Regions from separate parts of the Nitratireductor sp. L15S-10 genome, predicted to be linked through region 2. Evidence: predicted binding sites of a transcription regulator. Region 2 holds the regulator's gene; each other region holds the start of a gene.
The links. Region 2 encodes PhoB, which activates phosphate uptake and scavenging genes when phosphate is short. Its sites were predicted from a motif close to TGTCATNNANCTGTCAT; they were not measured.
Positions count from the first base shown of each region.

Region 1: phnC (phosphonate ABC transporter ATP-binding protein) is a predicted target of PhoB. The motif match lies at 3,208-3,224, and genes of this name have one in related genera.
Region 3: P2W41_RS09725 (esterase-like activity of phytase family protein) is a predicted target of PhoB. The motif match lies at 3,926-3,942, and genes of this name have one in related genera.

Region 1 is NZ_CP120674.1:3,597,958-3,608,264, forward strand. It holds gene P2W41_RS17110 (hypothetical protein) at 1-255, opposite strand, end outside; gene P2W41_RS17115 (aminotransferase class I/II-fold pyridoxal phosphate-dependent enzyme) at 486-1,628, shown strand; gene P2W41_RS17120 (NAD(P)H-dependent flavin oxidoreductase) at 1,730-2,686, shown strand; gene P2W41_RS17125 (GFA family protein) at 2,709-3,116, opposite strand; gene phnC (phosphonate ABC transporter ATP-binding protein) at 3,327-4,169, shown strand; gene phnD (phosphonate ABC transporter substrate-binding protein) at 4,257-5,165, shown strand; gene phnE (phosphonate ABC transporter, permease protein PhnE) at 5,232-6,200, shown strand; gene phnE (phosphonate ABC transporter, permease protein PhnE) at 6,203-7,750, shown strand; gene P2W41_RS17150 (DUF1045 domain-containing protein) at 7,863-8,570, shown strand; gene P2W41_RS17155 (alpha-D-ribose 1-methylphosphonate 5-triphosphate diphosphatase) at 8,573-9,712, shown strand; gene phnN (phosphonate metabolism protein/1,5-bisphosphokinase (PRPP-forming) PhnN) at 9,709-10,307, shown strand, end outside.
Region 2 is NZ_CP120674.1:678,096-688,402, forward strand. It holds gene P2W41_RS03275 (response regulator) at 1-762, shown strand, start outside; gene P2W41_RS03280 (PstS family phosphate ABC transporter substrate-binding protein) at 1,288-2,286, shown strand; gene pstC (phosphate ABC transporter permease subunit PstC) at 2,417-3,805, shown strand; gene pstA (phosphate ABC transporter permease PstA) at 3,798-5,396, shown strand; gene pstB (phosphate ABC transporter ATP-binding protein PstB) at 5,410-6,225, shown strand; gene phoU (phosphate signaling complex protein PhoU) at 6,248-6,958, shown strand; gene phoB (phosphate regulon transcriptional regulator PhoB) at 6,996-7,682, shown strand; gene P2W41_RS03310 (hypothetical protein) at 7,769-8,095, opposite strand; gene P2W41_RS03315 (DUF1328 domain-containing protein) at 8,186-8,353, opposite strand; gene P2W41_RS03320 (response regulator) at 8,484-9,278, opposite strand; gene P2W41_RS03325 (NepR family anti-sigma factor) at 9,482-9,688, shown strand; gene P2W41_RS03330 (sigma-70 family RNA polymerase sigma factor) at 9,694-10,245, shown strand; gene P2W41_RS03335 (response regulator) at 10,242-10,307, opposite strand, start outside.
Region 3 is NZ_CP120674.1:2,039,450-2,049,756, forward strand. It holds gene rpoC (DNA-directed RNA polymerase subunit beta') at 1-3,853, shown strand, start outside; gene P2W41_RS09725 (esterase-like activity of phytase family protein) at 4,001-5,098, shown strand; gene P2W41_RS09730 (transcriptional regulator) at 5,221-5,502, opposite strand; gene rpsL (30S ribosomal protein S12) at 5,967-6,338, shown strand; gene rpsG (30S ribosomal protein S7) at 6,399-6,869, shown strand; gene fusA (elongation factor G) at 6,897-8,987, shown strand; gene tuf (elongation factor Tu) at 9,063-10,238, shown strand; gene rpsJ (30S ribosomal protein S10) at 10,300-10,307, shown strand, end outside.

The sequences.
Region 1 (10,307 bases), 850 kb from region 2:
TCCCTCGTTTTTCTGCTTGGGGCGTGGCACGCCGCGCGCCTCAGGTTCAACTTGTGGCGAGGGAGCCTGCCGCTCTCGCGGCGCAGGCTTTGAAACCGGAGGGACCCTGTCTTTAGGTGCGGCGGGAACAAATTCGGTCTCGATCTCGGTGATCGTTGTCTTCAGGTTCTCGCGCCTGGCAAGTTTTGCTTCCTCGGAAAGATCGTCGCGCGCTTCGAGCGTGCGCTCAAGCGCAGCGAAGGCAGAACGATACACCTTTTCACGAAAGGGCCGTTTGCTAGCGTCGCCCTTTTCGAACGCCTTTCTTATCGCATTTTCTATCGCGTCCAAGGCTGGCTGCCCTCTTTGCCTGTCTTTGTCACATGGTTAACCGTTGGTGAGTATGCAATCAACGGTCATAACAAGGTGTGAACAATCGGCTATTCGCGCCCTGATGAGGGGTAGCCTGGTTTTTCTCCACCCTAACCACGCCCGAGGAGTTCAGAATGCGGGATTTCGCCCTGGAGGTTCACTTTTCGCGCTGGGAGTTCAATGCCCGGCATCACATGACAGCTTCCGATATGGAGAGCATGACGCTGGGCGAACTGACGCAGATGGCCGGGCCTTCCGCGCGCGAAGAGCTCGACAGGCTGTGGCTCGGCTACACGGAAACCTGGGGTGCGCCGGACCTGCGCGAGGCCATTGCTGCCACCTATCACGGTCTTTCCGCGCGCGACGTCCTTTGCTTCGCCGGTGCCGAAGAAGGCATTTATGCGGCCATGCGGGTGATGCTCTCGCCCGATGATCACGCCATCGTTTCTGTTCCAAACTACCAGGCTGCAGAAACCGTGCCGCTCGGGCTGTGCGCTGTGACCGGCGTTCCGCTTCTGGAAAACGACAACTGGCGGCTCGATCTGGATGCGTTGCGTGCCGCAATCCGCCCCAACACCAAACTCATCTCGGTCAACCTGCCCAACAATCCGACCGGCGCGCTGATGCCCCAGGATGATTTCGCCGCGCTCGTTGCGCTCTGTCGCGAGCACGATCTCTACCTGTTCAGCGACGAGGTCTATCGGCTGCTAGAAAGCGATGAAAACAAGCGCCTGCCGCAGGCCGCCGAAGCCTATGAAAAGGGCATTTCCCTCAATGTCATGTCCAAGGCCTATGGTCTGCCGGGCCTGCGGATCGGCTGGATCGCTTGCCGCGACACGGCGCTTTTGCAGAAGCTCGAGCGCTACAAGCATTACCTGTCCATCTGCAACTCTGCCCCGAGCGAGCGGCTGGCGGTGATGGCGCTTTCAGTGCGCGACCGCATTCTTACGCGGAACCGCTCGCTGATCGCGGAGAACCTGGAGAAAATGGACGCATTCTTTGCCGAATACCCGGATCTCTTCGACTGGAAGCGCCCGGATGGCGGCTGTGTTGCCTATCCGCGCTATAACGGGCGGGATGGGGTCGAACGGTTCTGTCACGATCTCGTGGAACAGGCAGGTGTTCTTTTGTTGCCCGCCTCGGTCTATCGCTCGGAACTGATGGAGACCCCAGCAGGGCGCTTTCGCATCGGCTTTGGGCGCAAGGGGATTGATGCCGGGCTTGCCGCGATGCGAGACTTTCTCGGGCGGCGGCACAACGACATTAAACCCGGTTGAAACAAGAAGCGCGCAAAATGTGGCGATGGAGGTTTTCAACCGGGACCAAGATGCTGTAAAAGTTTTGACGTTTACGAATACGTCAATTTAGGGGAAATCACATGGCGCTTCCGGCCGTTTTCGACACCTTGCGTTTGCCCGTCGTCGGCGCGCCTTTGTTCATCATCTCGCATCCGCCTCTGGTGACCGCACAATGCAAAGCCGGGATTGTGGGCTCCTTTCCAGCACTCAATGCGCGCCCCAAAGAGCAACTTGACGAATGGATATCGCAGATCAAGGAGGAACTGGCCGCGCATGATGCGCAAAATCCGGACCGGCCAGCTGCACCTTTTGCCGTCAACCAGATCGTCCATCGTTCCAATGATCGGCTGGAGCATGACCTGAGGGTCTGCGTGGACCACAAGGTGCCGATCGTCATCACCTCGCTCGGGGCTGTAGAGGAGGTGAACCAGGCCGTCCATTCCTATGGTGGCATCGTGCTGCACGACATCATTCACGATCGCCATGCGCGAAAGGCTGTCGAGAAGGGCGCGGACGGGCTCATCGCCGTGGCCACGGGGGCCGGCGGACATGCCGGTACGCTTTCCCCGTTTGCTCTCGTTCAGGAAATCCGGCAATGGTTCGAGGGGCCGCTGCTTCTGTCAGGGGCCATCGCCAATGGCGGCGCGGTGCTGGCGGCCGAGGCAATGGGAGCGGATCTTGCCTATATCGGTTCACCCTTCATCGCCACTCAGGAGGCGCGCGCCACCGACGATTACAAGGAAATGATCGTTTCCTCGCGTGCTGCCGACATCGTCTATTCAAACCTCTTCACGGGCGTGCACGGCAACTATCTGAAGGGCTCCATCGTCAAGGCCGGCATGGACCCCAACAATCTGCCGGAAGCCGACCCCTCCAAGATGAATTTCGCCAGCGCCGATGCAAAGGCCTGGCGGGATATCTGGGGGAGCGGTCAGGGCATTGGCGCAGTGAACGAGATTGCGAGCACGGGCGCTCTGGTGGATCGTCTTGCGACCGAATATGCCAGAGCGAAGGATCGGGTCTGCGCGCCGCGCTGACCCTTCCGCACTTCACCGCACTTCACCCCGGCAGGCCCTCCAGCCGGGGAATTTCGCTCAATCCTTCGTCCCAGTCGGCACGACTGGACATGCAGATATGTGCGGTCGGAGGTGTTGAAACCGGTGTATCAAGACACCCTGCGGGAACGATAACCATCGCCCCGCCTGCTTCCGATCTCGGTAAAGCCGAGCCACAGGTCTGACAAAAGCTCCTCCGGTGCCGCGCCCCCGGCACACGGTAGCTTGCTATACTCTCTTCCCCCGAAAGCCAGGTAATCTCTGCCTCGCTCGAAAACAGATTGGCCGCATGGGCCGAGCCAGACCCCTTGCGGCAGCGCGAACAGTGGCAGAGATAAAACCGCTCGAACGCACCTGAGATTTCATATCTTACCGTCCCGCACAGACAAGCGCCGGAATGCTTCGTACCCATTGATCATCTCCTCAAAGATGACGCCTCTTAGCACATCCCGGGAGAAGACACATCGCCACGACGCAACCCTGCGCGCGGCAGCAATGTGGACTGTCAAGAAACCGTCATCCAGTCGACATGCAGGTTTCATCCACACCCATTAGGCGAATGAGCAACAAGGGCGAAAAGCCTGCGGGAGAGCCGCAACAAGGCGCTTAACGGGATAAGCAAATGCTTGAAATTCGACAGGTCACCCGACGCTTCGGTCCGAACACGGCTGTGCGCGATGTGGAACTGGAAATCGAACAGGGCCAGATGGTCGGTGTCATCGGCCGTTCCGGTGCCGGAAAATCGACGCTTCTGCGCATGATCAACCGGCTGATCGATCCTTCGGAAGGCTCGATCTTCTTCCACGGCAAGGAAGTCTCCGCGCTTCGTGGGGCGGAGCTGCGCCGCTGGCAGCGCGACTGTGCGATGATCTTTCAGCAGTTCAACCTTGTGCCGCGCCTCGACGTGCTGACCAATGTCCTGCTTGGGCGGCTCAACCACCGCTCCACCGTTCTGAACCTGATGAACATGTTCACCCGAGAAGAGCGCATCCGCGCCATCGCCGCACTGGAGCGCCTCGACATTGCGCAGACTGCCCTGCAGCGCGCAGGCACGCTTTCCGGCGGCCAGCAACAGCGCGTCGCGATTGCCCGTGCGCTCATGCAGGAGCCGAAGGTGATCCTCGCCGACGAGCCGATCGCCTCGCTCGATCCGCTCAACGCCAAGGTGGTGATGGATTCACTCTCTGACATCAATGCTCGCGAAGGCATCACGGTCATCACCAATCTGCACACGCTCGACACGGCACGCGCCTATTGCAATCGCATCATTGGCATGGCGAAGGGCGAAGTGGTGTTCGACGGCCCACCGGAAGCGCTGACGGGCGACGCCGTGCGCACGATCTATGGTGGTGAGGAAGGTGCGGAGCTTTCGGAAGCCATCACCTCCACCAGCATCAATGTTCCGGCTCCCCAGCCAGCGAAAAAATCGACGGGTCAGGCCCAACCGGCACTCGCCGTCGTCTGACCCACGGGATCGCCTGGCCCGCGTAACGGGCCGTTCTGCCTGAAAACCCGCCGGCGGCAAGAGCCGGCATCCAAACGGAGAGACGTCATGTTCAAGAAAGCTCTTATGGGCGCCGTCGCGCTCACTGCATTGATGGTAGGCGGCGCACAGGCCGAAGACCTGAAGGAATTCCGCATCGGCATTCTCGGCGGCGAAAACGAAGCCGACCGCCTGCGCAATTTTGCCTGCATTTCCGAGAAACTTCCCGAGGTAATCGGCGTCGAGAAGGTTTCACTCTTTCCTGCGGCTGACTATGACGGCGTGATCCAGGGGCTTCTTGGCGGCACCCTCGACTATGCCGAACTCGGTGCTTCCGCCTATGCAAAAGTCTATCTGGAAAACGCCGAGGCCGTGGAGCCTATCCTGACGACGGTCCAGACCGATGGCTCCACCGGCTATCATTCAGTCATGGTGGCCCGCAAGGATTCCGGCATCACCTCGCTGGAAGACATGAAGGGGAAGAAGCTCGGCTTTGCCGACCCCGATTCCACCTCCGGCTACCTCGTGCCTGCCGTAACGCTCCCCAAGGCCATCGGCGCTTCGGTTGAAGAATTCTTTGGCGAGACCGGATTCGGCGGCGGCCACGAAAACCTCGTTCTCGAAGTGGTGAAGGGTACCTTTGATGCCGGCACCACCTGGGCTTCCGGTGTTGGGGAATTCTCCGACGGCTATACCTCCGGCAATCTGCACAAGATGGTCGAGAAGGGCATTCTCGACATGGACGATCTGGTGGAACTGTGGAAATCGCCGCTGATCCCGAACGGCCCCGTTGTCGTGCGCACCTCCATGGACGCCGACATGAAATCCAAGTTCAAGACCTTCATGATGGAGCTCCCGGAGACGGATCCCGAGTGTTTCTCCGCCATCCAGGGCGGCGACTACAAGGGCTACACCGAAGTGACGCCGGCATTCTACGAGCCGATCATCGACGCCCGTCGCTCCAAGATCGGTTCCTGATCCCTTTCCCGTAATCTGACGCGCCGCCGGCCCCGCCGGCGGCGTTGTTGCACAGGCGTGCCAGACATGACAGCAACGACCCATTCCCCGCTTCTTTCCGAAGCCGGCGAGGCCGTGGAGCGCCATTGGCGCGAACTGGCCGGACGCCGGCGGCTCTATACCATTGGCGGCATCGTGTTCATGGTTCTCGCCATGAGCGGTTCGCTCTGGTTTGCGAATGAATCGAACGCCGGCAAATTTTTCGACCGGCTTCCCTACCTGTTCGATTTCGTAGGCCAGATGCTGCCGCGCGATGGGTGGGAAATATGGCGCGCCTTGTTCGACCTGCCATCGCCCTATGACGATGGGAGCCTCAAATACAATTATCCCGAAGGGCGGGTTTATTTCACCGAGACCTTTTATCTGCCCGAGTATTTCTACAAGATGCTGGAGACCATCAACATTGCACTGGTTTCCACGCTGATCGGTTTCGGCCTGGGCTTTGTGCTGTGCTTCCTCGCTGCATCGAACCTGACCACGCGACGCTGGCTGCGTTTCTTCGTACGCCGCTTCATGGAAGTGCTGCGCGCTTTCCCCGAGATCGTGATCGCCGGCTTCTTTCTCGCCATCCTCTCGCTCGGCGCAGTCCCCGCGATCATCGCGGTCTCCATCCACACGATTGGCGCACTCGGCAAGATGTTCTTCGAAGTAGTCGAGAACGCCGATATGAAGGCTGAAGAAGGCCTGCGCGCTGCCGGCGCAAACTGGGTGGAGCGGGTGTGGTTCGCAATCGTTCCACAGGTCATGCCGAACTTTCTGAGCTACGCTCTTCTGCGGTTTGAGATCAACGTGCGCGCCTCCACGATCATCGGCGCGGTAGGCGGCGGCGGCATCGGCGAGGCGCTGCGCCTCTCGATCAGCCGCACACATGAGGCAAAGACGCTCGCCATCATCCTTCTCCTGTTCTGCACCATCGTCGCTGTCGACCAGTTTTCGGCCTGGCTGCGCGGTCGCCTTGTCGGCAAGCAGGCATTTGAATTCGGCCGGGGAGCCTGATCATGACCGAAACCGAAGCCAACGCCATTGCCGCGCGCCATGCGGACGTGTTTCATCGGCCAGTGATGGAGCGCCTGCGGGGCTTGCTCATCATCTGCGCAGTCGCGCTCTACATGGTCTTTGCCTGGTGGCTCTTTGCCGTGGGGCAGGTCGTCTCCAACGGCAACTGGGATATTGCAGGCAGCTATCTGGCCGATTGGGTTTCGTATGAAATCCGCCCTGACATCGAGTATGACGGCGATGCGCTGGAGATTTCTTTCCCCCGCTTCTCACCGCTGGGGGACAATCCGAAACCTGACTGGCTGGCAACGGAAACAGCAATTGTCGAACGCCGTCGCGCAGTGACCACTCAAGCCACAGACACCGGCAGCGGCCAAACCAGTGGCGCAGGTTTTCTCGGTGCGCTCGACACGAAGCCGGCTGCGAAAGATGATGGTGGTTTCCTCGGTGCCATGCCTTCTCCCTCCGCGCCAACCGAAGCACCGACCGCAAAACCCGCACCGGCGGAGCCGATGGTAACCCGGGAGGAAGCCATTGTGAGCGCCGATATTTCCTTCGGTGGTGACACGCATATACGCGTTCAGCCAGGCTTCGTGACTGTCGCGTACAATGGTGAGGTACTGGAACTCGATATAGAAGAGAGGGAAGCCGTTCATGCGCGCGGTCCCCTGCCCGACTGGGCCAGCCAGCGCGCGCCCGGTGCCAAGGTGATCGTACGCTTCGGCTTTGCCGGCCGTGCGGAAATCGAGGATGATGAAGTCAAGGTGCGCCGTCGTTTTCTCGGCTGGGAAAACTTCTTCTTCGACACGCGTTCGCCCTATTGGGGCATGTCGACGAGCGAAGTTCTGGGGACGATCTTTTTCGGTGAGCGCATTGAGGAAGGGTGCTCCAATCTGGCCATCGCCTGGGACAACATCGTCAACAATGCCGACTGGCAGCATGGCGATGTCTGGCTGAAACTACTGCAAACAATCGTAATGGCATTTGCCGGCACTGTGTTTGCTTCGCTTCTGGCCTTTCCGCTGGCTTTTGCGGCCGCGCGCAACATCATGCCCAATCGCTTCGTCAACCATCTTCTGAAGCGCTCTTTCGATTTTCTACGCTCGGTGGACATGCTGATCTGGGCGCTGTTCTTCACCCGGGCGTTCGGGCCGGGACCGCTTGCCGGCATTTCGGCGATCTTCTTCACCGACACCGGCACCTTCGGCAAGCTTTACTCGGAAGCGCTCGAGAACATCGATGACAAGCAGCGGGAGGGCGTGCGCTCCGTCGGCGCCTCGCCGTCATCCGTGCAACGCTTCGGCGTCGTGCCCCAGGTCCTTCCCGTTTTTTTGAGCCAGTCCCTCTATTTCTGGGAGTCCAACACGCGCTCTGCCACCATCATCGGCGCAGTGGGTGCAGGCGGCATCGGCCTCAAACTCTGGGAGGCCATGCGGACCAATCAGGACTGGGAAAACGTTGCATATATGGTCATCCTGATCCTGCTGGTGGTTTTCATCTTCGACAACATCTCCAACGCGCTGCGTCAGCGTCTCATCGGCAGGCAATGAGGTGGATGATGACGCGACGGAATTTGGCTGATAGCTTCTGTGGTCCTTTCGAGGGATTCGTTAACCTGTCACACAAATCGCCTATTGCACCGCAATCGGCGAGGAAAAGCTCATGCGCTACGCAATCTACTTCACACCCGAACAGGATGACCCGCTAACGCGGGCCGCCGCCCGTTGGTTGGGACGCGATGCCTTTACCGGCGCATCGCTCACGCCGGTGGATGCCGGGCCCTTTTCGGCGGCGGAGATCTCGTTTCACACGGCTGCGGCACGCCGCTACGGATTTCATGCGACGCTCAAGGCCCCGTTCCGGCTAGCCGAGGGCCAGAGCGAGCAGGCGCTGATCCAGGCGCTGGCAAAGTTCTGCGCACAGATGGAGCCGGTAACGATCCCGCGCGCGGTGGTGCGCAGGCTGGACGGCTTTTTCGCGCTTGTTCCCGAAGAGCGCTCCGAACGGCTGGACGCGTTGGCCGGCAGTATCGTGGAGAGCTTTGAAGCGTTTCGCGCTCCGCTGACCGCCGGGGAGCTTGAACGGCGTAATCCGGAAAACCTCACGCCGGCGCAGCTCAAGAATCTGCACAAATGGGGCTACCCCTATGTGTTCGAGGAATTTCGCTTCCACATGACCCTGACCGGACGCGTGCCCCAGGAAGAGGCTCCGCGCATGGAACGCGCCATCGATGCCTTCTTCGGGCCGCTTTTGTCGGAACCATTGGAAATCGGCTCGCTGGCTCTGTTCATCGAGTCGGAGCCGGGTGCGCCGTTCCAGGTGAAATCCTTCCAGACGCTTGGCTGGAACAAGACAAGAAAGACCGCCTGATAATGACGAACGAACTGGTCCTGAAAAACGCCCGCATCGTGCTGCCGGATGAAGTGATCGAAGGCAGCATTTCGATACGCGACGGGCGCATCACCGACATTGCCGCCGGCAATGCCTCTAGCGGTGAAGATATGGAGGGCGATTACGTCCTGCCGGGCCTTGTAGAATTGCACACGGATCATCTGGAGCGTCACTATGCGCCGCGTCCGAAAGTGCGCTGGAACCCGATCGCCTCGGTGCTGGCGCATGACGCGCAGATTGCCGCTTCCGGCATCACCACCGTGTTCGACGCGCTGCGGATCGGCCTTGATGAAGACAGCAATCTTGGCGCGCCGGAAATGCGCGAGCTCGGCCACGCGATCGAGAACAGCGTGGAAGCCGGTCGGTTACGCGCCGACCACTTCCTGCATCTGCGATGCGAGGTCTCCGCGCCCGATTGCCTGGAAGGGTTCGAACTATTCAGGAATGACAGCCGGGTGAAGCTCGCGTCGCTGATGGACCACTCCCCTGGCCAGCGCCAGTTCACCAGCATCGAGACCTACAAGGTCTACTACATGAACAAGACCGGCATGACGGAAGAGGATTTCCGCCAGTTCTGTGAAAAGCGCGTCACCCAGTCGCAGACCTATTCGAACAGGCATCGCAACGCCATTGCCGACATCTGTCGGGAAAAGGGCATCATTCTGGCAAGTCATGACGACGCCACGATGGAGCATGTGAACGAAGCTGCAACGCAGGGCGTACGTGTCGCCGAGTTCCCGACCACGCAGGAAGCTGCCAGGGCTTCCCGAGAGGCCGGCATGCAGGTGTTGATGGGCGCGCCCAACGTGGTGCGTGGCGGGTCGCATTCCGGCAATGTCTCCGCGCGCAGTCTGGCGGAAGGCAAGACGCTCGACATTCTGTCGTCCGACTATATCCCGTTCAGCCTCATTCAGGCCGCCTTTGCACTGGGCGAGACGGTTGAGCACATTTCGCTTCCACAGGCCGTGGCCATGGTTTCCAAGAACCCGGCCGAAGCTGTCGGCCTTGATGATCGCGGCATTCTTGAACAGGGCCGCCGCGGTGACGTGATCCGGGTGCGGGTAGACGAGCATGTGCCGATCGTGCGCTCAGTCTGGCGCGAAGGAGCGCGGGTGGCATGAGGTCATCGGCCACGCTGGAGCGCATTCTCGACGAGCAGGATTTCCCGATCCGGCACGGCGTTTTCATTGCAGTGGCCGGTCCTTCGGGCGCCGGCAAGGATTCGGTGATGGACTATGCGCGCCGGCGGCTCGGTCCGCAGGACAGCGATGTGACCTTTGTCCGCCGTGTCATCACGCGCGAGATGGACGGAGCCGGCGAGGCGCATGACTGCCTCACTCGGGTGGAGTTCGAAGAAGCGGAGCGCGAGCGTGCATTCGCGGTGAGCTGGGAGGCGAACGGTCTGAAATACGGACTGCCCGCCAGCGTCGACGAAATCGTGCGTGAAGGCCATGTGGCAGTCGCCAACGTTTCACGCGCGGTGATCCCCCTGCTGCGTGAACGCTATGGCAATGTGATTGCCGTGATCGTGACGGCATCGCGCGAGGTTCTTGCCGAGCGGCTTTCTCGTCGTGGTCGCGAAACCCGCGAGGAAGTGCTGGCGCGTCTTGAACGGGCGCACGCGAAGGAGCTCGCCGTGGAAGACGCAACAATCATCGATAACTCCGGTTCGCTGGAGGAGGCGGGCGAAAAATTTCAGGACATTCTGCGTCGTGC
Region 2 (10,307 bases):
GCAAGAATGGGATTGCGGGTCGACTGTGTGGTCGTGGATTATCAGATGCCGGGCATGAACGGGCTGGAGATGGTCGAGGCGATCCGGGCGGAACCCGAGATCGCGGAGGTGCCCGTGGTTTTGCTTACGTCTGTCGATCAGTCGCTGTCCGGCTTTGGCGCGCGCGAGTTGTCAATCGCGGCGCATCTGATCAAGCCGGCGCGGTCCTCCGCGCTTCTTGAGGCGATGATCATGGCCATGCAGACCACGACAGCCAGACCGTCGGGCACGGAGGGCGCCATGGCGGGGGAGGGGCATTTGGAATCTGGTGCCGATTCGCCTCAAAAGGTAGAAATCGCGCCCCTGAGTGGCGATGAAACTTCTCCAGGCATCGATGTTCTGGTTGCTGAAGACAACGAGGTTAATCAGCTCGTTTTCCGGCAGATTCTCAGCGAAGCGGGATTGCGCTTCGAAATCGTCGAAAATGGCCGACGTGCGCTCGAAGAGTGTGAGCGAAAGAAACCGCGACTAATTCTGATGGATATTTCCATGCCCGAAATGAATGGGCTGGAAGCAACACGGGAGATCCGGCAACGCGAGTATGGGGCCGCGACACGCGTTCCCATCATCGGTGTGACTGCACATGCACTGAAAGGTGATCGCGAATTGTGTCTGGAGGCGGGGATGGATGATTATCTCTCCAAACCGATCAGCCCCAGAGCGCTTTTGGAGAAAATCAACTCCTGGGTGAATTCTCTGACTGTAAAATCAATCCAAAAATGAGTAAAAAATTCTCTTAATATATTGATATATATACTTTTTTATCCAAAGTTGCGGGTTTTGTATTACTAGCGTGATCGCACCATTTAGGTAAGTCGGCGCTCTCATTAAAGTTGAGACAAATGGTCATTGCTTGACCATGCTTTTTCCGGGCGGGTGGAGGTCCACAGGCCATGGGTGGTCCAAACGAGCCCCAACAGGATCTATCCGGGTTTTAAACCCAGCCCAGTGTGATTAGCCATTCTATATGGTCTTTCCCCCGCCCGGCTTTTTCTGACTTCTCAACATCCACTTCGGCCAGGGCCGTGACACCGGCGTGTTGCTCCAGTGAATTGCGCTTCGCCTTTCAGCTGGGCTTGCCTTCTTGCCGGCCGTTCTCAACTCGCGCCGAAAAGCGAATTATGGCCTGATTTCAGTTCGTAACGGGGCTGACACGGAACTGTCATGGAACTGTTACACAGAGTTGTTATTCCGCTCCCCGACGCCGAGAGGGCGTCTGACCGAATTCCGAACAGGGAGCTGTCTCCAATGAACAAATTCCTTCTTACCGCTTCGGCGGCCACGATCGCCCTCGCGGGCGCAGTTGGTACGGCTGCTGCCCGTGACCAGATCCGCGTCGTTGGCTCGTCGACTGTCTTCCCCTTCACCACGGCAGTTGCCGAGCGTTTTGGCCAGAGCGGTGAGTTCCAGACCCCGGTCGTAGAATCCACCGGCACGGGTGGCGGCATGAAGCTGTTCTGTGCCGGCGTCGGTGAAAGCCACCCGGATTTCACCAACGCTTCGCGCCCGATCAAGGACTCTGAACTGGAGACCTGCAAGGCGAACGGCGTGACACCGGTTGAGATCAAGGTTGGCTTCGACGGCATCGTCATCTCCAACTCCAAGGCTGCAAAGCAGATCGACCTCACGAAGGAACAGATCTTCGCCGCTCTGGCAAAGAATGTTGAAGTCGACGGCAAGGTTGTTGCGAACCCGTACACCAACTGGTCGGACATCGATGAGAGCCTGCCGAACACCAAGATCGAGGTTCTCGGCCCGCCCCCGACCTCTGGCACGCGCGATGCATTCGTCGAGCTGGTCATGGAAGAGGCCTGCCCGGAAGCGATCGAGGCTGCTGACGGCTGCACGGAGATCCGTGAAGACGGCGCCTATGTGGAAGCCGGTGAGAACGACAACCTGATCGTTCAGAAGCTTGAAGCAAACGCTGATGCCTTTGGCATCTTCGGCTTTTCGTTCCTCGACCAGAACGCCGACAAGCTGCAGGGCTCCACCATCGGCGGTGTCGCCCCGACCTTCGAGGCGATCGCAGCCGGTGAGTACGGCGTCTCCCGTTCGCTCTTCGTCTACGCGAAGAAAGAGCACGTCGGTGCAATTCCTGGTATGGAAGAATTCATCAAGGAATACACCACCGATACTGCCTGGGGCCCCGAGGGCTACCTGGCTGACAAGGGTCTGATCCCGCTGCCGGACGACGCCCGCGCGAAGCAGGCGGAAGATGCCCAGGCCCTCAAGGGCATGGGTTCCTGATAGACCAACCGGGGACCCGGCCGTCATTGCGGCCGGGTCTTCCTGTTTCGGGGTTCATGCGAAGTCGCGCTTGGATGGGGATCCCACGGGTTCACGGTAGATCCGACCGTACCCGACCCTCGGGGGTAGTATGATTACATATGTCGTCATCGCGCTGCTGGTGCTTTTCGCCGTGGCGTATTATTTCGGGCGCGCACGAGCGCTTTCGAGCGTCGAAGGCAATACGGCCGCGCTGCACTCGCTGCCCAGCCAGCACGGCCTGTTTCTGGCATTGTTGTCAGCGGGACCTGCTCTTCTGATCCTTCTTTTCTGGGGTGTCGCAACCCCCGGTGTCGAGGCTTCGATCGTTGAAGGCCGTTTTGCGACACAGCTCGCGGACATGAACCTTCCGGAAAAGCAGGCATTCTTGCGCGATGCGCGCGCTCTGGCCTTCGGCGGCATTGCGGGATTCCCGAATGAGGCGAAGGAAGCCGCTGCGGAGCACTTCGCTGCCCTGCGCGGCCAAAGCGAGTGGATCGTCAGTGGTCTCGTCACGCTCCTGGCTGCTCTCGGCTTCTTCTGGGGCATTCGCCGCATCACACCGCAGTTTCGCGCCCGCCACGTTGTGGAGCGGGTGCTCCGCCTCTTTCTCATCCTTTGTTCTGTGGTTGCGATCCTGACGACACTGGGCATCGTCCTCTCTCTCATCTTTGAATCCCTGCGCTTCTTTCAGCAGGTTCCGTTCTACAAGTTTCTCTTCGGTACGCACTGGAGCCCCCAGAGCGCTTTCACCGGAGCAGGTCAGGAAGCCGGTGCGGTCAATCCGGACATCTTCGGTGCGGTCCCGCTTTTCGTCGGCACCATGCTCATCACATTCATCGCGATGCTGGTTGCAGCGCCCGTGGGGCTCATGTCGGCGATCTATCTGTCCGACTATGCTTCCAAACAGGTGCGGTCGGTTGCCAAGCCGATGCTGGAGATCCTCGCCGGCATCCCCACCGTCGTATATGGCTTCTTTGCCGCGCTGACCGTTGCCCCCTTCTTCCGTGATTTCGGGCAGGTTCTGGGCCTCAGCGTGGCCTCGGAATCGGCGCTCGCGGCGGGTATCGTCATGGGGATCATGATCATCCCCTTCGTGTCGTCGCTTTCCGACGATGTCATCAATGCGGTCCCTCAGTCTCTGCGCGACGGCTCTGCCGGTCTTGGTGCCACCAAATCGGAAACGATCCGCAAGGTCGTTCTTCCTGCTGCCCTGCCGGGCATTGTCTCAGCGCTGATGCTGGCCATCAGCCGTGCTATCGGCGAGACGATGATCGTGGTGATGGCGGCTGGACTGGCAGCCAATCTCACCATCAATCCGCTGGAAGCCGTGACCACCGTCACCGTGCAGATCGTCACCCTCCTGGTTGGCGACCAGGAATTCGATAGCGCGAAGACGCTCGCGGCATTCGCCCTCGGGCTGGTTCTCTTCTGCGTGACACTCGCCCTCAACATCATCGCCCTGCGTGTGGTGAAGAAATATCGAGAGCAATATGACTGATACGCTTGCTGGCGGCGCGAAGCCGCAGAACAATCAGCATACGAATGAGCAGGCGCGAGGCCGCCTTCGCAAACGCTACGCTGCAGAAAGCCGCTTCAAATGGCTGGGTGCGGGAGCAGTTCTTCTCTCGGCATTCTTCCTGCTTCTCCTTCTTTCGACCATCGTGTTCAAGGCATTCCCGGCTTTTCGCGCGAATGAGTTGACCCTTCCGCTGAACCTGTCGGCTGAGCATGTGAACCCGGACAACCTGACGGGCAACAACTACGACACCATCATCAGCGATGCTCTGCTATCGCTCTTTCCGCAGGTTGAGGGGCGTCAGGAGCGCAGGCAGGTTCGTGGTCTTATCTCGAGCGGCGCGCCGACACTTCTGCGCCAGGCATTGCAGAATGGCAGCCTCACGCCCGGCGGGACTGTCGAATACGCTCTGCCGATGGATGATTTTGCCGATCTTTATCTGAAGGGACTTCTTGCAGCCGACAGCGCCGAGACGGTTCTGGCAACGCCGCAGAGCGTGGCCGTGGAGGGCAACGAAGCGGAACTGCGTTTTTCCGATGACAGCCTGCTCGATGCTGCAAGGGAAGCCGGTGCCCTCGAAGAGGATGGCGGTGCGCTGCGTCTGACGACAGGTGCCGCGTCTTTCATCATCTATCTTGGCGGTGGTGCGGTGAAGATCACCGATCTTGCCCCGGACGCCGATGCTGGCGTGGTTGCACGCGGCCCGGTCCTGGCTTCGGTCTCGGCAGATGCTGCCGGACCCGTCCGCCTGCGGGTCATTGCAACGCCGGAAGGTCAGCGGAAGATCTCCGACCGCGAGATCGTGTGGGTCGACCAACTCAAAGCTGACGGACGCACGGCAAGTGCCTGGAACACACAGTTCTTCTTCGGCGGTGCAAGCCGTGAAGCAGAAATGGCAGGCATCTGGGGCGCGGTTGTCGGCTCCGCTCTGACGATGCTTGTCACACTGGCGCTGTCCTTTCCCATCGGCGTTGCCGCCGCCATTTATCTGGAAGAGTTCGCGCCGAAGAACCGCCTGACCGGCTTTATCGAGGTGAACATCAACAATCTGGCGGCCGTTCCGTCCATCGTCTTTGGTTTGCTTGGTCTCGCCGTGTTTCTGAACTGGTTCAACCTGCCGCGGTCGGCGCCGCTGGTTGGCGGCATGGTTCTGGCATTGATGACCCTGCCGACGATCATCATCGCGTCACGGGCAGCGTTGCGTGCAGTGCCGCCCTCGATCCGTGAGGCGGCGCTCGGTGTCGGTGCCTCGAAGATCCAGACGGTGTTCCATCACGTTCTGCCGCTCGCGATGCCGGGCATTCTGACGGGCACCATCATCGGTATGGCGCAGGCTCTCGGTGAGACCGCTCCACTCCTCATGATCGGCATGGTCGCCTTCATCGTGGATATTCCAGGCGGCTTCACATCGCCGGCCACGGTTCTGCCGGTCCAGATTTTCATGTGGGCGGATTTCCCGGAGCCTGCCTTCCAGCAGAAGACGTCCGCGGCTATCCTGATCCTTTTGGGCTTCCTGATTTTGATGAACGCCGTTGCGGTCGTGTTGCGCAAGCGTTTCGAACGCCGCTGGTAACGGAGTAGGAGAAATGAACATGTTAACGGATGCGGCAGTGGAAGAAGCGGTGCAGAACAGGACGGAAGAGTTGCCCGTGAAGATGCGCGGATCAAAGGTCCGGGTCTTCTACGGCGAAAAGCAGGCGCTCTTCGATGTCGATCTTGATGTCAGGCAGAAGCAGGTAACGGCTTTGATCGGTCCTTCAGGCTGTGGCAAGTCCACCTTCCTGCGCTGCCTCAACCGTATGAACGACACGATCGACATCTGTCGGGTGGAAGGCGAGATCACGCTTGACGGGCAGGACATCTACGACCCGAAGGTCGACGTGGTTGAGCTGCGCGCCCGCGTGGGAATGGTCTTTCAGAAGCCCAACCCGTTCCCGAAGTCGATCTACGAGAACATCGCCTACGGGCCGCGTATCCACGGTCTGGTCTCCTCAAAGAGCGCGCTGGATGAAGTGGTCGAATCCAGCCTGCAGAAGGCGGGGCTTTTCAACGAGGTGAAAGATCGCCTGCATGAACCCGGCACGGGCCTCTCCGGCGGCCAGCAGCAGCGTTTGTGCATCGCGCGCGCCATTGCGGTGTCGCCGGAAGTCATCCTCATGGACGAACCGTGTTCGGCGCTCGACCCCATCGCCACCGCGAAGGTGGAAGAGCTGATCGACGAATTGCGCGAGAACTACACGATCGTCATCGTGACGCACTCGATGCAGCAGGCGGCGCGCGTCTCGCAACGCACGGCCATGTTCCATCTGGGCAACCTTGTCGAGGAGGGGCCGACGGACAAGATGTTCACCAATCCGGATGACAAGCGCACTCAGGATTACATCACTGGTCGCTTCGGCTGACGCACAGATAAGGAACCAGATCATGGGCGAGCACACAGTCAGCTCCTTCGATGAGGAACTCGGTGAGATCGACCGCCTCATTCGCGACATGGGCGATCTCTCCGGTGCGATGACCCGCGCCTCCACCAGTGCCCTTCTTCATTCCGATACCGCACTGGCGCAGCGCGTCATCTCCGATGACACGATCATGGACGCCAAGCAGCGCGACCTCGACGAGCGCGCCATCACGCTGATCGCCAAGCGCCAGCCAATGGCACAGGATCTGCGCAGCGTTGTCGGTGCCATTCGCATGGCCGCCGATCTGGAGCGTATCGGCGACCTTGCGAAGAATATCGCCAAGCGTGTCAGTGCGGTCGGCCAGAGCGCGACGCCGCGCACACTTGCTCATTCCATAGATGCTATGGCGGGCCTGGTGCTGCAACAGGTCAACGCTGTGGTCGAGCACTATGTGAAGCGCGAGCCCGAAGCATTGATCCAGTTGCGTGACGACGATGAGAAAATCGACATTCAGTACACGTCGGTGTTCCGGGAATTGCTCACCTATATGATGGAAGATCCGCGCAACATTACATCCTGTACGCATCTTCTCTTCTGCGCGAAGAATCTGGAACGCATCGGCGATCACGTGACGAATATCGCCGAGAATGCCTATTATGTGGTGACGGGGGAACAGCTTCCGGTCCAGCGGCCGAAGCTTGATGAAACACAGATGACGGTCGATGCGGATGCCTGATCGGCCGTAGCAATACTTTAGGAGAATGCCTTCCATGATTGCCCCCAAGGTCATGGTCGTTGAAGACGACGAACCGCTTTGCGTCCTGCTGAAATACAATCTGGAAGCCGAGGGTTATCAGGTCGAGATGATCTCACGCGGCGATGAAGCTGAAGTGCGGTTGCAGGAAAATGTCCCGGACCTGCTAGTGCTGGACTGGATGGTTCCGGCTGTATCAGGCATCGAACTGTGCCGCCGGCTGCGCATGCGGCCTGAAACCGAACGACTTCCCATCATCATGCTCACAGCGCGCGGCGAGGAAAGCGACCGCGTTCGGGGGCTTTCCACCGGTGCCGACGACTATCTGGTCAAGCCATTTTCGACGCCGGAGTTCGTGGCGCGTGTGCGCGCCCTTTTGCGCAGAGCCAAACCTGAGGTTCTCTCAACGGTTCTCTCTGTAGGCGATATCGTGCTCGATCGGGAATCGCATCGCGTCTATCGGCGCAAGAATGAAATCCGGCTGGGCCCGACCGAATTTCGACTTCTCGAATTCATGATGCAGCATCCCGGCCGTGTCTTCTCGCGCAGCCAGTTGCTCGACAATGTCTGGGGGGAGACGATCTACATCGACGAGCGTACTGTCGACGTTCATGTGGGCCGATTGCGCAAAGCCGTGAATCAGGGGCGGCTCCCCGATGTGATTCGCACCATTCGCGGAGCTGGCTACGCCATTCGAGAGGCGTGACTTCCGCTTATCTCGACTTCCTGTCGAAAATCCTGGAAATAACCCCGGCGCAAATGCCGGGGTTATTTGTTCAAGCCGTAGTGTGATTACTCGGTGAAGGTATTCTTCTGGCGAGCATGCTGGTTCTGAGCAACGGCGAAGCTTGTGGCCGGCTCCAGCGAGGCTGTCAGCTTTCCGTCTTTGGTGATGTCCCATTCCAGCACCGCGTCATCATAGACGAGCGCTGGATCGACAAAGACGCACGTTGCCATCACCCGCGGGGCCTCGCCTTCAAGCTCACGCATGGAGATGGGCTTCTCCGCCTCGCACTCCTCGAACGTTTCATAGACCGGAGCGGGGGCGGGAAGTTCGCGGCATTCAGCCATGTTGCCGGAGCAGCCGACAACCAGAAGAAGCGCAGCGATATGTTCCATGGCGTTCTCCTTTCACTGTCTGCCCGACGCGGAAGCCATGGATGGTCCGCATCGTCGGATGCCGCATTCGTTTACGTCTTTCGTACTTGTTTAACCACGCCCTCTCAGCAGCCCCATTATCAGGGAAATCGCGAGAAGGGCGAGAAAGATGTAGAACAGGATCTGTGCGATCCCCGCGGAAGCGCCTGCAATACCGCCAAAACCAAGGGCGCCGGCGATGAGTGCGACGACGAGGAATATAAGTGCCCAGTAAAGCATTCTGTCTCTCCGTTTAGTTATGGCTGTTAAACGTCCATCCACGATGATTGGTTCCCGGAGAAAGAAAACCGGCAAACAAAAAAGGCCGCCCGAAGGCGGCCTTTCTCATGAAGCCGGTGCTTCTGATGCCTCAGGCGGCCGCGCGAGCCTGGTGGTCGAAGAAAAGCGCCTGGCTGATTAGCGCCTTGACCATTTCCGGGCTGAACGGTTTCGTGACGAGGAAGGTCGGCTCAGGGCGCTCACCTGTCAGCAATCGTTCCGGGAAGGCGGTGATGAAGATCACGGGGACGGTGGCCCCTTCGAGAATCTCGTTCACTGCGTCAAGGCCCGAACTCCCGTCTGCAAGCTGGATGTCTGCGAGGACCATTTTCGGCTGCGTTTTTGCAAACATCTCGACGGCTTGCTTGTGGGTGCGGGCATTGCCGACGACGCGATGACCGAGACTTTCAACCATCTCCTCGATATCCATGGCAATCAGCGGCTCGTCCTCGATAATCAGGATGTCGGTGGCCACCTGGCGGGATATCTCCTCGCTGGCCTCGTGCAACATCGCGTTGATGCCGTTCATATCGGTTTCCAGAATTTCCGCCGCTTCTTCCGGTCGGAAGTTCTCGACGGCCACCAGAAGGAACGCCTGTCGTGGGCGGGGGGCGAGCGACGACAGATTTCTGGAAGCGCGTTGTTCCCATGCGGACGTCGGTGCACTTTCGGGGATCGGCACATCGAGCGTTTCGAAAAGCGATGTGAAAAGCCTGAAAAGCGCGATCTTGTCCGTTGATGCTTCGGGGAAAATGCTTGTGTCGGCGATCAGCGCTTCAAGCGCCGCGGCCACCAGGGCGTCACCGCTCGTTTGCGAGCCAGACACGGCTCTGGAAAAGCGCCGCAGATATGGAAGATGCGGTGCGATACGCGCTGACAAAGTCATGGATTTCAGGTCTCCCTCGTAATGTGGCAATGGGAACAATGCATATTTATGATGGTGAAAACGCGTGTTGCGGGAAAATGTTCCATAAGGAGGGAACGTTTTCTGCTCGGCGGCGTTTTGCCTGCTATGGAAGAGTGGTGGCGCGGGCCAATTCAATTGCGCCCGCTTCATTGGGAGACAGACTATATGGACGAAGACAGGGCATGAATTACGGCAAACCCAACACCCATCGGGGCCCGGACAAGCGCGGAAAGGATAGCGATCCTCTTGGCGCAAACTCCGAGATCGGGCGCAAGCTCAGGCAGTATTACGATGATTTGATAACGGAAGACATTCCGGACCGGTTCAGCGATCTTCTCAACCAGCTGGAACAGAAGAGCAGTGCCAAGACCGCCGGGAACAAGGATTGATATCGATGAGTGTATATCCTGGCTTTCGTGACGATCTTCTGGCCACCGTACCTAGCCTGCGCGCGTTTGCGGTCTCACTTTCAAAGAACGCCGACCGGGCCGATGATCTCGTTCAGGAGGCGCTCGTCAAAGCCTGGGACAAGCAGGCCAGCTACCAGCCGGGCACCAATCTGAAAGCGTGGCTCTTTACGATCCTTCGCAACGAATTCTATTCCCAGATGCGAAAGCGGAAGCGAGAGGTGGAGGATAGCGACGGCGCCATTACAGGGCGTCTGTCTGTCCATCCGGCTCAGGAGGGCTCCGTGGATCTCAAGGATTTCCGCCGGGCGCTGGAGCAACTGCCCGAGGATCAGCGCGAGGCAATCATTCTGATTGGCGCCTCAGGCTTTTCCTATGAAGAGGCGGCGGAAATCTGTGATTGCGCGGTGGGTACGATCAAGAGCCGGGTCAGTCGTGCCCGCACGCGTCTGCAGGAGATCCTCAAGATCACGGGCGAGAACGACTTCGGCCCGGATGCGATCTCGGCCCAGATAACAAACTCCGTCTTTACCGCTTAATCCGAGCGGGAACCGCTTTCATTCGAAGAGCCAATCGCCTGCGCCAACGCCTGGATCAGGTC
Region 3 (10,307 bases), 1.4 Mb from region 2:
GTTTCTGAAGTCGCTGCCTTCGCGCATCGGCACGCTGCTCGACATGACCCTGAAGGACATCGAGCGCGTTCTCTATTTCGAGAACTACATCGTGACCGAACCGGGGCTGACGGCGCTCAAGGAAAACCAGCTCCTTTCCGAAGAAGAGTATCTGATTGCGGTTGACGAGTATGGCGAGGACCAGTTCACCGCCATGATCGGTGCCGAGGCTATTCATCACCTTCTGGAATCGATGGACCTCGACAAGATCGCCGGTGATCTGCGTTCGGAGCTCGCATCCACAACATCCGAGCTGAAGCAGAAGAAGCTTCTGAAGCGTCTCAAGGTGGTCGAGAACTTCCTCGAGTCCGGTAATCGCCCTGAGTGGATGATCATGAAGATCGTCCCGGTCATTCCGCCGGATCTGCGTCCACTGGTGCCGCTGGATGGCGGCCGCTTCGCGACCTCCGATCTCAACGACCTTTATCGTCGTGTGATCAACCGAAACAACCGTCTGAAGCGCCTTATCGAGCTGCGCGCGCCGGGCATCATCATTCGCAACGAGAAGCGCATGCTTCAGGAGGCCGTCGACGCACTGTTCGACAACGGTCGCCGTGGGCGCGTTATCACCGGTGCCAACAAGCGTCCGCTGAAGTCGCTCTCCGACATGTTGAAGGGCAAGCAGGGCCGGTTCCGTCAGAACCTGCTCGGCAAGCGCGTCGATTACTCTGGCCGTTCGGTGATCGTGACCGGACCCGAGCTCAAGCTGCACCAGTGCGGCCTGCCGAAGAAGATGGCGCTTGAGCTCTTCAAGCCGTTTATCTATGCGCGTCTTGATGCAAAAGGCTACTCGTCCACCGTCAAGCAGGCGAAGAAGCTGGTCGAGAAGGAAAAGCCAGAGGTGTGGGATATCCTCGATGAGGTTATCCGCGAGCATCCCGTTCTTCTGAACCGCGCGCCGACGCTGCACCGTCTGGGCATCCAGGCGTTCGAGCCCGTGCTGATCGAAGGCAAGGCGATCCAGCTTCACCCGCTGGTCTGCACGGCATTCAACGCCGACTTCGACGGTGATCAGATGGCTGTTCACGTGCCGCTTTCGCTGGAAGCCCAGCTTGAAGCGCGTGTGCTCATGATGTCGACCAACAACATCCTGCACCCGGCCTCCGGCGCACCGATCATCGTGCCGTCGCAGGACATGGTTCTCGGACTCTACTATCTGTCCATCATGAACCAGAACGAGCCGGGTGAGGGCATGGTCTTTGCCGACATGGGCGAACTGCACCATGCTCTGGAGAACAAGGTCGTCACGCTGCACACCAAGATCAAGGGGCGGTTTAAGACCGTCGATGCGGATGGCAATCCCGTCTCGCAGATCCATGAGACGACGCCCGGACGCATGATTGTTGGCGAGCTTCTGCCGAAGAACCACAACGTGCCCTTCGACATCTGCAATCAGGAACTGACCAAGAAGAACATCTCCAAGATGATCGACACGGTCTATCGTCACTGCGGTCAGAAAGAGACAGTCATCTTCTGTGACCGCGTGATGCAGCTCGGCTTTAGCCATGCCTGCCGCGCAGGTATTTCCTTCGGCAAGGACGACATGGTCATTCCGGACACCAAGGAAAAGCTGGTGGCCGAGACCGAGGCGCTCGCCAAGGAATATGAGCAGCAGTACAATGACGGCCTGATCACGCAGGGCGAGAAGTACAACAAGGTCGTCGACGCCTGGGCCAAGTGCTCGGAGAAGGTCGCCGACGAGATGATGAAGCGCATCAAGGCAGTCGAGTTCAATGAAGACGGCCGCCAGAAGCCGATGAACTCGGTTTACATGATGTCGCACTCCGGTGCCCGCGGTTCGCCGGCGCAGATGCGTCAGCTTGCCGGTATGCGTGGCCTCATGGCCCGACCGGATGGCTCCATCATCGAGACGCCGATCATCTCGAACTTCAAGGAAGGCCTGACCGTGATGGAGTACTTCAACTCCACCCACGGCGCCCGTAAGGGTCTGGCCGACACTGCCTTGAAGACAGCAAACTCGGGCTACCTGACTCGTCGTCTCGTCGATGTTGCACAGGACTGCATTGTCACCGTGCCTGATTGCGGCACCGAGAAGGGCCTGACCATGCAGCCCATCGTGGACGCAGGGCAGGTGGTTGCCTCCATCGGTCAGCGTGTCCTTGGCCGTACGGCTCTCGACGACATCATCAATCCGGCTACCGATGAAGTCATCGTTTCGGCAGGGCGCCTGATCGATGAACGCGATGTTGAAGCGATCGAGAAAGCGGGCATCCAGACGGTGCGTATCCGCTCCGCGCTTACCTGTGAGGTTCGCAGCGGCGTATGTGCGGTTTGTTATGGGCGCGATCTGGCGCGCGGCACGCCGGTCAACATCGGTGAGGCGGTCGGCGTTATTGCGGCCCAGTCCATCGGCGAACCGGGCACCCAGCTCACCATGCGTACCTTCCACATGGGCGGAACGGCGCAGGTGGTTGACCAGTCGTTCCTGGAGGCGTCCTTTGAGGGCACCGTCAAGATCCGCAACCGCAATGTGGTGCGCAACTCTGAAGGCGATCTCATCGTGATGGGCCGCAACATGGCGGTTCTGATCCTTGACGAGAACGGCGAGGAGCGTGCAAGCCACCGCCTTACCTACGGTTCGCGGCTCTTCATCGACGAGGGCGACAAGGTCAAGCGCGGTCAGCGCATCGCCGAGTGGGATCCTTACACCCGTCCGATGCTCACCGAAGTGGAAGGCACCGTGGCGTTCGAGGATCTGGTGGATGGCGTTTCCGTTCAGGAAACAGCCGATGAGTCGACCGGTATCACCAAGCGCGAGGTCATCGATTGGCGGTCGACGCCGCGCGGTGCGGACCTGAAGCCGGCGCTGACGGTGCTCGATTCCAAGGGCAAGGTGGCAAAGCTCGCCCGTGGTGGCGATGCACGCTTCCTTATGTCGGTTGAAACGGTTCTGTCCGTTGAGCCGGGCTCCAAGGTCAAGCCGGGCGACGTGATTGCCCGTATTCCGACCGAGAGCGCGCGCACCAAGGACATTACCGGTGGTCTGCCGCGTGTGGCAGAGCTGTTCGAGGCGCGTCGTCCGAAGGATCACGCCATCATTGCCGAGATCGATGGCACGATCCGTTTCGGTAGGGACTACAAGAACAAGCGCCGTATCGTCATCGAGCCGCATGACTCGACACTGGAGCCCGCGGAATATCTCATTCCCAAGGGCAAGCCGTTCCATCTCCAGGATGGTGACCAGATCGAAAAGGGCGATTTCATCCTCGACGGTAATCCGGCACCGCATGACATTCTGGCGATCAAGGGCGTGGAGGCTCTGGCTTCTTACCTGGTCAACGAAATCCAGGAGGTCTATCGTTTGCAGGGCGTGTTGATCAACGACAAGCACATCGAGGTGATCGTTCGCCAGATGCTGCAGAAGGTCGAGATTACGACACAGGGCGATTCGACCTATATTCCGGGCGACCATGTTGACTCGGTCGAGTTCGAGGAGATCAACGAGCGCCTGGTGGAAGAGGGCAAGAAGCCAGCCGAAGGTCAGCCGGTTCTGCTCGGCATCACCAAGGCATCTCTGCAGACGCCGTCCTTCATTTCCGCGGCCTCCTTCCAGGAGACCACCCGCGTGCTGACCGAGGCGGCTGTAGCCGGCAAGATCGACACGCTGCAGGGCCTGAAGGAAAACGTCATCGTGGGTCGCCTTATCCCGGCCGGTACGGGTGGCGCCATGAGCCAGGTTCGCCGCATCGCACGTTCGCGCGACGATCTGATCCTGGACGAGCGACGCAAGAGCTCCGGTGCCGAAATAGCCGATCCTATGATCGCCGACATGACGACGAGCCCCGCCGAGTAATCGGCAGCGCTCATCTCAAAAATGCAAAGCCGGGCCCTGTGCCCGGCTTTTCTTTGGTCGATCCACCGGCGTTGTCGCGTGCCTGTTACCCAACCGGATCATGAGACCCCCGGGCGCCCCTTTCGCCCGGTTTATGGAGAAGATCTCATGTTCAGGAAGCTAGTTTTCGCTGCAACAATGTCCATTTTGGCGCAGTCTCTCGCCCACGCAGACGCCGTGATAAAGCCAGCCTTTCTCGGCGAAATCGTCCTTCCCAGCGGCCTCATGATTTCCGGCATCGAATTCGGTGGCATATCGGGTCTCGATTACGATGCGGAGACGGAGGTGTTTTATGCGATTTCTGATGACCGGTCGGAGAAAGCACCGGCGCGTTTCTATCGGCTGAAGCTTCTGATCGAGGAAGACGGCGTGAAGGGGGCGGACATTATCTCGAGCCATGTGCTCCAGGGAGAGGATGGCGCGCCGTTCGCACCCAAGACCATCGATCCGGAAGCGATCCGCTTCGACGGTACGCGGCAGAGCGTGTTCTGGTCGAGCGAGCGCGACGCCGCGGGCAATCCGGCGCTCTACGAAGCCAGAGCGGACGGCGCGTTCAAGCGCAGCTTTACGATCCCTGGAGCATACCTGCCGGATGCTGCCGGTGAACGCGGCATCCGCAACAATCTGGCATTTGAAGGGCTGGCGCTTTCCGTCGACGGAAAGACTGCCTGGGTGGCGACCGAAAATGCGCTTGCACAGGACGGGCCAAAGGCGACGCCTGAAGCGGGAAGCCTGTCGCGCATCCTGGGTTTTGACGTGGAAAGCGGGGAACCGGTCGCCGAGTATGTCTACGAAACCGGCCCGATCCACCGGAAGTCGGACACGGAGCCCTACTACAACGACAACGGCCTGACGGAGATCCTGGAGATCGACGCCGGCCGGTTTCTTGCGGTCGAGCGTTCCTTTGCGCTGGGGGCAGGTAACGAAATCAATCTTTATCTTGTGGAGACGGCGGGTGCGAGCGACATTCTCGGCGCAGAAAGAATTGCCGACCTTGATGTTGACGTTGCGACACTCAGGAAGACGCATGTCCTGACGATCGGCGAAGGGGATTTCGGTCTCGACGTGGACAATATCGAAGCGATCACCGAGGGGCCGGAGGTTGGCGGCAAACAGACCCTCGTGATGGCCTCCGACAACAACTTCAATCCCAACGGACAGTTCACGCAGTTTGTCGTGTTTACGCTGGAGCCGGGGCTAAACTGAAATAAAGCTTTGCCTGCCGAAAAGGCCCGGGCATGAGCCGGGCCTTTTCGGGTGCTGCTTCAACGCGGCAACTGCTTTCCTACGCCTTTGGCTGTCATGCGATCACACCCGACTGCAAGCACCTAAATTGGTTCGTCAAACGTAACGATCGCGATTTCGCCTTCAAGCGCCCCCTGCCAGGCTGAGAGATGTGGCTCCTCGTCGGGCTCGCCTTCCATGTCACCGATGCGATCAAGCTCAGCTTCCGCATAGCCTTCGCGAGCGAGGGCTTCCAGCGCGAGTCGCACCGCGGTATCGTCATCGGGAGCAAGCAGCATGATGTGAACGCCTTCGCTTTCCTCGCCCTTCTCGCGCCAGACACGACCGGTGATGATGGTGACTGCCCGCTCTTCAGATTCGTCCATAGTCTTTCCTGATTCTTGCAGGGCAGCGTGGGCCCCGGTTGCGAGCCTGTTTTTCGCACGGAGCCTGTTAGAATGACAGAGGCATGGTGTGGTTTCGCTTCGAAAACCGGCCTGATGGAGCAATAATCTGTCGTCGTGACAAGCAAGTGCTTCAATGCACGTCTGTGCGCCAGATATTTGGGCGGGTGGGGTTGACGGTTAACCGACATGCGAGTAATACCCGCTTCGTCCGAGCCGATGTGAGGCTTTTTCTTTCGGGGCGACGCGCCCTGGATCAGGTCTCAAACAGGGTTCGTTTTTGCGAGCGACAGAATTTGCGGCGCATGAAGCGGAAACGCTTCCTCTGCTGTATGTCCGGGCAAGACCGTTGATGCGGTTTGCAGCCCGGATTTATGCATGAACGCAGACTGTTCTTGAAGCGGCCCTCGGGCTTGAGACACGGAATTGTAACAAGGGAAGGTTTGATGCCTACCGTTAACCAGTTGATCCGCAAGCCGCGCGTTGCGCCGGTTAAGCGCAATAAGGTTCCGGCCATGCAGGCCAACCCGCAGAAGCGGGGCGTTTGTACGCGCGTTTACACAACGACGCCGAAGAAGCCGAACTCGGCTATGCGTAAGGTGGCAAAGATCCGCCTCGCCAACGGGTTTGAGGTCATCGGTTATATCCCGGGTGAGGGGCATAATCTTCAGGAGCACTCCGTGGTGATGATCCGCGGCGGCCGTGTGAAGGACCTTCCGGGTGTGCGCTACCACATTATCCGTGGTGTGCTCGACACGCAGGGTGTCAAGAACCGCAAGCAGCGTCGTTCCAAATACGGCGCCAAGCGTCCGAAGTAGGTTTCCCGGCTTCGGCGCTTTGTTTTTGAGCCGGGCCTTCGAAGGTAAGAGACGAAAAACATGTCCCGACGCCATCGCGCAGAAAAGCGAGAGATCAACCCCGATCCGAAATTCGGTGACACGGTTGTTACGAAATTCATGAATGCCATCATGCTTGATGGTAAAAAATCCGCTGCCGAGCGTATCGTTTACGGTGCATTCGAGCAGGTGGAAGAGAAGCTGAAGCAGGAGCCTGTGGGTGTGTTCCACCAGGCGCTGGAGAATGTTGCTCCGCACGTTGAGGTTCGCTCGCGCCGTGTTGGTGGTGCGACCTACCAGGTGCCGGTCGATGTTCGTCCCGAGCGTCGTCAGGCGCTGGCCATCCGCTGGCTGATTTCTGCGGCACGCAAGCGCAACGAGACGACCATGGTCGATCGCCTTTCCGGCGAGTTGCTCGATGCAGCCAACAATCGCGGCACTGCCGTCAAGAAGCGCGAAGACACGCACAAGATGGCTGAAGCCAACCGCGCGTTCTCGCACTACCGCTGGTAGCCTTACGGATCGAAGAGGTACACGACGATGTCCCGCGAATATAAGCTCGAAGACTACCGCAACTTCGGTATCATGGCGCATATCGACGCCGGCAAGACGACGACGACCGAGCGCATTCTTTTCTACACCGGCAAGTCTCACAAGATCGGCGAAGTGCATGACGGCGCTGCGACGATGGACTGGATGGAGCAGGAGCAGGAGCGCGGGATTACGATCACGTCTGCTGCCACGACCACCTTCTGGGAAGGCCGTGACGGCAAGAAGCGCCGCTTCAATATCATCGACACGCCCGGGCACGTCGACTTCACCATTGAGGTTGAGCGTTCGCTGCGCGTTCTCGACGGCGCCGTTGCGCTGCTCGATGCAAATGCCGGTGTGGAGCCGCAGACGGAAACCGTTTGGCGTCAGGCTGACAAGTATCGCGTGCCGCGCATGATCTTCTGTAACAAGATGGACAAGATCGGCGCCGACTTCTACCGTTCGGCGGAGATGGTCAAGACCCGTCTTGGTGCGCAGGCTGTCGTGATGCAGCTCCCGATTGGCGCCGAGAACGATTTTGCCGGTGTCGTGGACCTCATCGAGATGAAGGCGCTTGTCTGGCAGTCCGAAAACCTCGGCGCTGCCTGGGACGTGGTCGACATTCCTGCCGATCTTCAGGAGAAGGCGGAGGAGTATCGCGAGGCTCTCATCGAGGCGGCTGTCGAGATGGACGAAGCCGCGATGGAGCGTTACCTCGAAGGCGAGATGCCGTCGAATGACGAGATCCGCAAGCTGATCCGCAAGGGCACGATCGAGGTCAAGTTCTTCCCGATGTTCTGTGGCTCTGCCTTCAAGAACAAGGGTGTGCAGCCGCTGCTCGACGCCGTCGTCGACTTCCTGCCGTCTCCGATGGACGTACCGTCGATCAAGGGCATCGACCCCAAGACCGAAGCAGAGATTGCTCGCAAGTCGTCTGACGAAGAGCCTGTCTCCATGCTGGCCTTCAAGATCATGAACGATCCGTTCGTTGGCTCGCTCACCTTCTGCCGCATCTATTCGGGTGTGCTGAACAAGGGTGCGTCACTCGCCAACACGGTGAAGGACAAGCGCGAGCGTATTGGCCGTATGCTGCAGATGCATTCCAATTCGCGTTCCGATCTCGAAGTGGCTTACGCAGGCGACATCGTCGCCCTGGCCGGCCTCAAGGAGACCACGACGGGCGACACGCTTTGCGATCCGACCAAGCCGGTCATTCTCGAGCGCATGGAGTTCCCCGATCCGGTGATCCAGATCGCCATCGAGCCGAAGACCAAGGGCGACCAGGAAAAGATGGGCCTCGCGCTCAATCGTCTGGCAGCCGAGGATCCGTCCTTCCGCGTCAAGTCCGACGAGGAATCCGGTCAGACCATTATCGCCGGCATGGGCGAGCTTCACCTCGACATCATCGTCGACCGCCTGAAGCGTGAATTCAAGGTTGAGGCCAATGTGGGCGCTCCGCAGGTTGCATACCGCGAGACGATCACCCGCGAAGCCGAAATCGACTACACGCACAAGAAGCAGTCCGGTGGTTCGGGTCAGTTCGCCCGCGTCAAGATCGTGTTCGCGCCGAACACCGAGAGCGAGGAATTCGAGTTCGAATCCAAGATCGTCGGCGGTTCGGTCCCGAAGGAATACATTCCCGGCGTCCAGAAGGGCATCGAGAGCGTTCTTTCTTCCGGTCCGGTTGCAGGCTTCCCGATGCTCGGCGTGAAAGCCACGCTGATCGATGGTGCCTATCACGACGTTGACTCCTCGGTTCTCGCCTTCGAAATCGCCGCTCGCGCGGCATTCCGTGAAGGCGCCCAGAAAGCTGGCGCTCAGCTGCTCGAGCCGATCATGAAGGTCGAAGTCGTGACGCCGGAAGAGTATGTGGGCAGCATCATTGGTGACCTGAACGGGCGTCGTGGCCAGATTCAGGGCCAGGAAGCACGCGGTATCGCCACGGTTATCAACGCCATGGTGCCGCTGGCCAACATGTTCAAATACGTCGATACGCTGCGTTCGATGTCTCAGGGCCGCGCCCAGTACACGATGCAGTTCGATCACTACGAGCCGGTTCCCAGCGCGGTGGCGCAGGAGATCCAGAAGAAATACGCGTAATCCGCTCAGACACGTTCGTTACGGATTATCGACAGTTGAAAGAGCCCGAACGGGCACAAGGAATGGAGAGCTCACATGGCCAAAGGTAAATTTGAGCGTACGAAGCCGCATGTGAACATCGGCACGATTGGTCACGTTGACCACGGCAAGACGTCATTGACGGCAGCGATCACGAAGTATTTCGGCGAGTTCCGCGCCTATGACCAGATTGATGGCGCACCGGAAGAGAAGGCGCGCGGGATCACGATTTCGACGGCGCATGTGGAGTATGAGACGGATGCGCGTCACTACGCGCACGTGGACTGCCCCGGCCACGCCGACTATGTGAAGAACATGATCACGGGTGCGGCTCAGATGGACGGCGCGATCCTGGTTGTTTCGGCTGCCGATGGCCCGATGCCGCAGACGCGCGAGCACATTCTTCTTGCCCGCCAGGTTGGCGTTCCGGCGATCGTGGTTTTCCTGAACAAGGTGGACCAGGTTGACGATGAAGAGCTTCTGGAGCTTGTTGAGCTTGAGGTTCGCGAGCTTCTTTCGTCCTACGATTTCCCGGGCGACGACATTCCGATCGTGAAGGGTTCGGCGCTTGCTGCTCTTGAAGACTCCAACAAGGAGATCGGCGAGGACGCGATCCGCAAGCTGATGGCCGAGGTTGACGCCTACATTCCGACGCCCGAGCGTCCGGTTGACCAGCCGTTCCTGATGCCGATCGAGGACGTGTTCTCGATTTCGGGCCGCGGCACGGTTGTTACGGGTCGCGTCGAGCGCGGCATCATCAAGGTCGGCGAGGAAATCGAGATCGTCGGCATCCGTCCGACGACGAAGACGACCTGCACGGGCGTTGAGATGTTCCGCAAGCTTCTCGACCAGGGTCAGGCCGGCGACAACATCGGTGCGCTTCTGCGCGGTGTCGAGCGTGAGGGCGTTGAGCGCGGTCAGGTTCTGGCCAAGCCCGGTTCGGTGACGCCGCACACGAAGTTCAAGGCAGAAGCCTACATCCTGACGAAGGAAGAGGGCGGCCGTCATACGCCGTTCTTCACGAACTACCGCCCGCAGTTCTACTTCCGTACGACGGACGTGACGGGCATCGTTCACCTTCCGGAAGGCACGGAAATGGTGATGCCGGGCGACAATGTGACGGTCGACGTCGAGCTGATCGTGCCGATCGCCATGGAAGAGAAGCTGCGCTTCGCTATCCGTGAAGGCGGCCGCACCGTCGGTGCCGGCATCGTCGCATCGATCACTGAGTAAGAACGGCAACCTTCCGGCGCGGCGCGGTTACCCGCGTCGCAGCGGAACAAGGAAGTGACACATGAACGG